3 regions of the Pseudomonas sp. 4CAES_32.4 genome follow, and region 1 is predicted to be linked to each of the others. Evidence: riboswitches for the same ligand, from Rfam matches in the RefSeq annotation. Region 1 holds a riboswitch; each other region holds the start of a gene.
What was found. A riboswitch is a leader RNA that binds a small molecule or an ion and turns the genes downstream of it on or off. The one in region 1 is predicted to bind cobalamin.
Positions count from the first base shown of each region.

Region 2: another riboswitch for cobalamin. It lies ahead of AC3Y64_RS15420 (CbtB domain-containing protein); the one in region 1 lies ahead of AC3Y64_RS16035 (TonB-dependent receptor plug domain-containing protein).
Region 3: another riboswitch for cobalamin. It lies ahead of AC3Y64_RS11710 (ABC transporter substrate-binding protein); the one in region 1 lies ahead of AC3Y64_RS16035 (TonB-dependent receptor plug domain-containing protein).

Region 1 covers NZ_CM176882.1:3,608,338-3,610,655, reverse strand. Annotated here, with positions in the region: gene AC3Y64_RS16035 (TonB-dependent receptor plug domain-containing protein) at 1-1,400, opposite strand, end outside; cobalamin riboswitch at 1,494-1,699, opposite strand.
Region 2 covers NZ_CM176882.1:3,471,297-3,473,614, reverse strand. Annotated here, with positions in the region: gene AC3Y64_RS15430 (cobalamin biosynthesis protein) at 76-489, opposite strand; gene AC3Y64_RS15425 (CbtA family protein) at 486-1,187, opposite strand; gene AC3Y64_RS15420 (CbtB domain-containing protein) at 1,199-1,396, opposite strand; cobalamin riboswitch at 1,520-1,741, opposite strand; cobalamin riboswitch at 1,957-2,167, shown strand; gene cobW (cobalamin biosynthesis protein CobW) at 2,267-2,318, shown strand, end outside.
Region 3 covers NZ_CM176882.1:2,590,611-2,592,928, reverse strand. Annotated here, with positions in the region: gene AC3Y64_RS11715 (Ppx/GppA phosphatase family protein) at 1-669, shown strand, start outside; cobalamin riboswitch at 712-906, shown strand; gene AC3Y64_RS11710 (ABC transporter substrate-binding protein) at 1,053-2,066, shown strand; gene AC3Y64_RS11705 (FecCD family ABC transporter permease) at 2,063-2,318, shown strand, end outside.

The DNA of each region.
Region 1 (2,318 bases):
AGTTCGGCGTTGCGGCTTTTCTCCGGTTTGAGGTTGCGATTGCCGATCTCGTCGCCCGGTTCGTTGACGAACAATTGCTCGGCGTTTGGCAGTTTGTACGCCGTGCCGTATTGGCCGCGCAGGGCCCAGTTGTCGTTGAGGTCGTACAGCGAAGTGAGCATGCCGACCGTGGCACTGTCGCCGCCGCCCATGGCTTCGTGGCGGATGCCGATGCTCGGGTGCCAGTCGGGCAGGGCGTCGATTTGCGGGCGCAATTGGGTGTACACGGCGTGGGCTTCGGCCTTGTCGTTGTCGATGATCAGCACATCGTCCTGACCCTTGAACCATTGGTTGTCGGTGCCGAACACCAGCACATGCCCGCCGGACAATTCAGCCTTGCCTTCGGCCTGCACGCCCCAATCGGTGAAACCCCAATAGTCGTTGTGGTTGATGACTTTAGTGCCACCGCCCTCGACGTTGTTGACGCGGGTGTAGCGCGTGTCCCAGTCGTTGATGTGGCCTTTGACGAAGTAGCTCAGGCGTTCGTTGACGTTCTGTTCGAAGGTCGCCGTGGCGATCTGCTGTACGCGGTCGTTGGTGGTTGTGTGGTTGTCGACCGGGCGGGCGAAATCGAGGTTGGCGTCGGCGTACTGGTAGAACAATTCCAGGCGCGAATCATCGCCGAACGACTGAATTGCCTTGCCGCCAAACGTGGTGACTTCGTAGGCGCGATTCTTTTCGGTGACGTTTTTCATCTCGCTGTTGCGATAGGGCTGGTAGCCATCGGAGACGTTGTGGCTGACGTACGCCAGCAACCCGAGATCGCCGAAGCCATTGCTGAAAATGTTCTCGACCCGTGCATCTTCAGTGGTGCCGCCAAACGTATCGACACCGACGTTCACCTCACCGGCGGCTTTGCGCGACTGCGGGCTGCGGGTGACGATGTTGATCACACCGGAGACGGCTTGCGTGCCGAACAACAGGCTTTGCCCACCCTTGAGCACTTCGATGCGTTCGATGGCGTTGGCTGGCAGGGTGTCGAGATAGAGGCCGCCGTACAGCCGGTTATTCAGGCGCACGCCGTCGAGCAGGATCAGCGTGTCGTCATTGCGCCCACCTAGCAGTGAATAGGTGCCGTAGTCGAACGGGCCGTTTTTCGGCGCGACGTACAGGCCGGGAATGAACATCTGCATCACGCGGCTGACGTCGGCACTGGGCCCGGCGCGTTCGATCTGCTCGCGCGTAACGATCTCGACTTTGCTGCCGTAGTGCGCCATGTCAGCGACGGTAGTGGACTCCACCGACGGCGCGGAAACGATTTGCTGATTGAGTTCCAGCGGCGCGTCATCGGCCAACAGAACCGGGCTGAACAGGCAGCTGAACAAGAGGGTCGGAGCAGAGGTGTAGAAAGGTCGAATCATTGTCTTCTCGAAAAGGATCTTCGCAGAAGAGCATGCAAGAGAAGGCATCGCGCACACGCCGACACCGGCCCATGCCCGCCCACCGCAGGATTTTGCCAAACGAAATTCCAGGCCGGTCTCCGGGCTCGCGCGTATCGAGGCTTTCACCTTCCCATGGCCGTCTGGCCACAGTGGTGTATCGAAAGCATCACGCGCATACCGTTGCGGGGGCAGCACCGGACTCGTTCAAAAAGAACCTACCGGTTTCCCGTTTCACCCCAAGCACGGCGGCAGGGGGCACCTGAAACAGGCCGGCATCTGAACATCCGACAGACCGTTCGTCAACTTGCCTGGCTGCAGACTTCCACAGGGGGGCGTGGTGTGGCTGAGGTTGGTGGCATTTCGGGGAAAACTGTGGGAGCTGGCTTGCCAGCGATAGCGGTGGGTCAGTGATGGAGATGTTGGCTGTGCTGGCCAAATCGCTGGCAAGCCAGCTCCCACAGGGATTTTTGGTGTGGCTGGGATGGGTGGCATTTCGCAAAAACTGTGGGAGCTGGCTTGCCAGCGATAGCGGTGGGTCAGTGAATGGAGATGTTGTTGGTGGTGGCCAAATCGCTAGCAGGGCTAGCTCCCACAGGGATTTTTGGTGTGGCTGGGGTGGGTGGGATTTCGCGGAAACTGTGGGAGCCAGCCCTGCTGGCGATGGCGGTGGGTCAGTGAGTGGAGATGTTGTTGGTGCTGGCCAAATCGCTGGCAAGCCAGCTCCCACAGGGATTTTTGGTGTGGCTGGGGTGGGTGGGATTTCGCAAAAACTGTGGGAGCTGGCTTGCCAGCGATGGCGGTGGGTCAGTGAATGGAGATGTTGTTGGTGCTGACCCAATCGCTAGCAGGGCTAGCTCCCACAAGGATTTATGGTGTGGCTGGGGTGGGTGGCATTTC
Region 2 (2,318 bases), 140 kb from region 1:
ATCCTTTGAAAAAGCGGCACGGCAATCCCTTCAGATGAAGATTGCTCATAATCAATGGCGAGGATTATCGGGATTTTATGCTGCGCCGGCCAATGCCAACGTTGCCTGCGCGTACTTCTGCCGGGAAATCAGCAGTTTTGCCGGGGCTTGGATCAGTTGTTCAGCCAGTGCCAGAGCGGCACTTTCGGCAACGCCATAGCAGCCGGTTCGCTCGAAGGCGATCTGTGAATGATGGCTGAGCCTTTGCTGATAATTGGCCAGTTCTTCGCTGCTGAAGTACAGCAGTGGCAGGGCTAATTGTGCGGCCAGTTCCTGTAGTCCGGGCTCGTCGCGTTTCAGGTCGATGCTGGCCAAGGCCTTGACGGTCTGGAGTTCGATACGGTGGGCCTGTAACGCCTGATCGAGCAGCGCACGCAACGTACTGGCCGGGCAGCCGCGCTGGCAGCCCAGGCCGACGACGAAGGTCGGCGCTGCGCTGTCATGGGTCATGCGTGGTATTGACCATCGCTTTTGCGGCGGAACAACCAGGCGCTGATCAGGCCCAAGGCCAGCCAGAACGCCACGTTGGTCAACTGCGAAGCGATTTTGAATTGAGCTTCCAGGGCTTCCGGAGCGAGCATCGAATGCACTTCCGGTTGCGGTGCGCCGATGACGTGCGGCACAGCGAGGATGGCAACACCGAGGACCTTCATCAGCCAGTGACGGCTGAACGCGATCAACGACAGGCCGACAGCGGTCGAAGCCGCGGTGCCGATCCACCACATCTGGCGCGATGCCAGATCAGCAGCAGCGGTGCCCGGTAGTTCAGGCGGCAGGCCCATGGTCGGCGCGAGGACGAAGGTCGCGTAACCGGCCAGACCCCAGAGCAGGCCTTGCGAAGTTTTGGTCGGTGCGCGCAGGGTGTAGAGGCCGGCGAGCATCAATGCAAACCCTACGGCCACGACAAGATTGCCGCCGGTGGTCGAAACCACACGCTGCCAACCGTCTTCCGGCTCCCAGGCTTCGGCATCGTGAGTGTGGCCAGCCATGGCGCCTTCGGCGTGTTCATGAACGGCGACGGGTTCGGCTTTCTCGAAAGTTTCCGCCTGAAGAATCAGCGGCGAGACCCAGAAACTCTGCAGCAGAGTGAGGAGCAGGGCGGCCAGCAGACCGGTGAACCCTGCGGTTTGCGCAATACGCTTGATCATGTCGACAGGTCTCAGTGGCACGGGAACGCGGCGCTGTGGCGGGTATCGTGGGCGGCGTTGTGCACCGCTTCGATGTGCGAAAAACCGGCGAAGTAGACCAGGCTGGCGCCCAGAATCGACGCGAAGATCGCGGCGGTCAGGCGTTGGCTCAGTGTGGTGGTGCTGGCGATTTTGTCCGTGTTGCTGCCGGTGCTGCTGATGATCGACATGGCGCTTCCCTCTGGAGTGTCAGCGGGTGATATAGAGCGCATAAAACCCCTGCGGGTCGAGCACGCAGGGGTTCAAACAGCGCCCGCCCACCGCGGGTTTGTTATGTTCAGCGACGCACAAATGCGGGCTGTGTGTTGCGGGCCGGTCTCCGGGCTCACGAGGGGTTGGCGTCAGGCCGACCTGCAAGCGTCACCTTCCCATGCCGTACTGGCACAGTGGTTTTGACGCTTCGCTCGCTTACCGTTGCGGGGGCAGCACCGGACTGACATGGGCTTGAGTAAAGCACATGATTCACCGGTTTCCCGTTTCACCCTGTGAAGGGCACCCGTAACAAGTTGTGTAGGAGAGCATGGGGGTGGGGTTTTGGTCAATTTTTTGGGGTGGATCCGTTGCTGCGGGTGTTGCTGATTAGGGTTCCGCCCTTACGGCGGGTCACTTTTTCGGCGTTTGGAAAAAGTGACTCGCTGTAAGAGCGAAACCGCCAGTAGCAGCACCCGCAGCAACGGATATGCCCCCTATACCAAAACTCAACGCCCATTGACCCACCACCACCCGATGCGTAGCCTTGCGCATTCGAGGTTCTTCGGCCCACGCCGAAGCTAAGAAGGGAACGCGGTCAATGCCGCGGCTGCCCCCGCAACTGTGAACGGTGCTGTTCGCTGCCACGCCACTGCCAGCTCAATCGATGAGCCAGCGGGAAGGCGCAGCAAACGCCAGGCGCATGCCTGAACACCGTCAGCCAGGAGACCTGCCTCGTCACAGATTCTCACTACAACCGGGCGGGGTGATCCGGTGGCGAACGCTTCCGGCGCGCACGCGCGTTGCCGGTTCTCGTCCCGTATGCCCGCCGCTTGCCAAAGGGCATACCGATGAAAACACTGGCCAAACTCCCCGTCACCATCGTCACCGGCTTCCTCGGCT
Region 3 (2,318 bases), 1.0 Mb from region 1:
GTGCGCGAGGCCGATAACGCTCAACTGTTTCTCGCCAGCGCCGAGCGGCATCTGGGTTTTCCGATTGACGTCATCTGCGGCCATGAAGAGGCGCGGCTGGTCTACGCCGGCGTGACCCACGCCCTGCCAAGCGACGCGGACATGCGCCTGGTGGTCGATATCGGCGGCGGCTCTACCGAGTTGATCCTCGGTCAGGGTTCACAACCGTTGCTCACCGAAAGCATCGCCATCGGCAGCGGCACCTTGAGTACGCGCTTCTTTCGCGGCGGCGAAGTATCCGCTGGCGCGCTGCAAGCCGCCGAACGCTTCGCCATCCTGCAATTCGAACACGTCGCGCGGCGTTATCGCGCTCAAGGCTGGCAGCAGACCATCGGCTCTTCCGGCACCGCACGCATGCTGGCCAAAGTGCTCAAGGCCAATCGTCTCAACGACTACGGCCAGGACGGCATTACCTACGGTGGATTGCTGCGCCTGTCGTTGCTGCTGCTGAAAGTGAACAACGTCCGGCAACTCAAGCTCGCCGGCCTGCAACCCCACCGCCAAAGCATCTTGCCCGCTGGGCTGGTGCTGATGCTGGCGGCGTTCAAAGTGTTCGGCATCGCGCAGATGGTGCCGTCCGAACCGGGCCTGCGCCTGGGCGTATTGCACGGTTTGATGAGTCAGCATTAATCCTCGCCCCGACAGATTCGTCTCCCCTTCGGCGGCCTGATCGACTACCATGCCGCCGCCGGTTTCCACACGGGATTAATAGGGAATCCGAAATGCTTGCACAGCATCAATCGGAACTGCCCCCGCAACTGTAGGTGCTGAGCCTGCTCCACGACTGCCACTGGGATGACTCCCGGGAAGGCCGGAGCCAGGCGATGACGCATCAGTCAGGAGACCTGCCGGCACAGTGACTGACTAACCGGCGGGGTGTCCGGGAAGGACATCGTGCCGCGCGTCTCTTGATCAAATGCCGGCCTTGCGCAGTTTTCCCCAACCGCGTTCGATGGTGTGTTTCCAATCCGTACCCTCCCCGCTCCCCGTACGGATCCATTGGAGACTGCCCCATGCTGCTGCCTCGCGTTGCCACCCTCATTACCGGTCTGAGTCTTTGCACGCTGGCCCATGCGGCACCCACTCAATACCCGCTGACCATCGAAAACTGTGGCAGCCACCTGACCTTTCAGCACGCGCCGGCGCGCACCGTGACCATCGGCCAGGCCGGCACGGAAATGCTCTACGCCATGGGTCTGGCGGACAAAGTCGTCGGCACCTCGCTGTGGTTCAACAATGTCTTGGACAAGTACAAGGCGCAGAACGACCAGATCGAGCGCCTCGCCGACAACGAACCGAGTTTCGAAGCGGTCATCGGCAAGCGCCCGGAACTGGTCGCCGTGGAGCTGGAATGGATGGTCGGCCCACAAGGTGCGGTCGGCACCCGTGAGCAGTTTCATGAACTGAAAATCCCCACCTATCTGCTGCCTTCCGATTGCGAAGCCAAGGACAATCTGGTTGGTGCCGACGGCACGCGGCTGGCGCCTTTCAGCATCGATAGCATTTACAAAAGCGTGAGCCAACTGGCGCAGATCTTCGATGTGCAGGATCGCGGGCAGCAGCTCAATGATCAGCTCAAGGCCAGCCTGGCCAAATCCATCGCCACCGCCCAAGGCAAACAGCTCAAGGACGTCAGCGCCCTGGTCTGGCTCTCCAGCGCCGAAATGGACATCGAGCCGTTCGTGGCCGGGCACAAAGGCATTCCCGATTTCATGCTCAGCACCCTCGGCGTGCGCAACGTCGTGCAGTCCGACGAAGAATGGCCGACCGTCGGCTGGGAAACCATCGCCAAAGCCAACCCTACGTTCCTGGTGATCGCCCGCATGGATCGCCGCCGTTTCCCGGCTGACGACTATGAAAAGAAACTCGCCTTCCTGCGCAGCGATCCGGTGACGCGCAACATGGACGCGGTGAAAAACAACCGCATCATTATTCTGGACGCCATGGCCATGCAGGCCAGCCTGCGCATGTTCGACGGTCTGGAACAACTGGCCACGGCCATCAACGGCTATGACCTGTCGAAATGAGTTCTAGCCTGATCCGCACGTTGCTGGCCTTGGTGACACTGTTGATAGCAGTGGTCGCCGGCGTCGCCATCGGTGAAACCTCGATCAAACCGGACGTGGTCCTGCAAGTGCTGGCCAACAAACTGTGGGACGCCGGTTATGTGCTCGACCCCATTGACGAAGGGATCGTCTGGAACTACCGCCTGACCCGCGCACTGGTCGCCGCTGCCTGCGGTGCCGGGCTGGCGACCTGCGGAGTGATTTTGCAGTCGC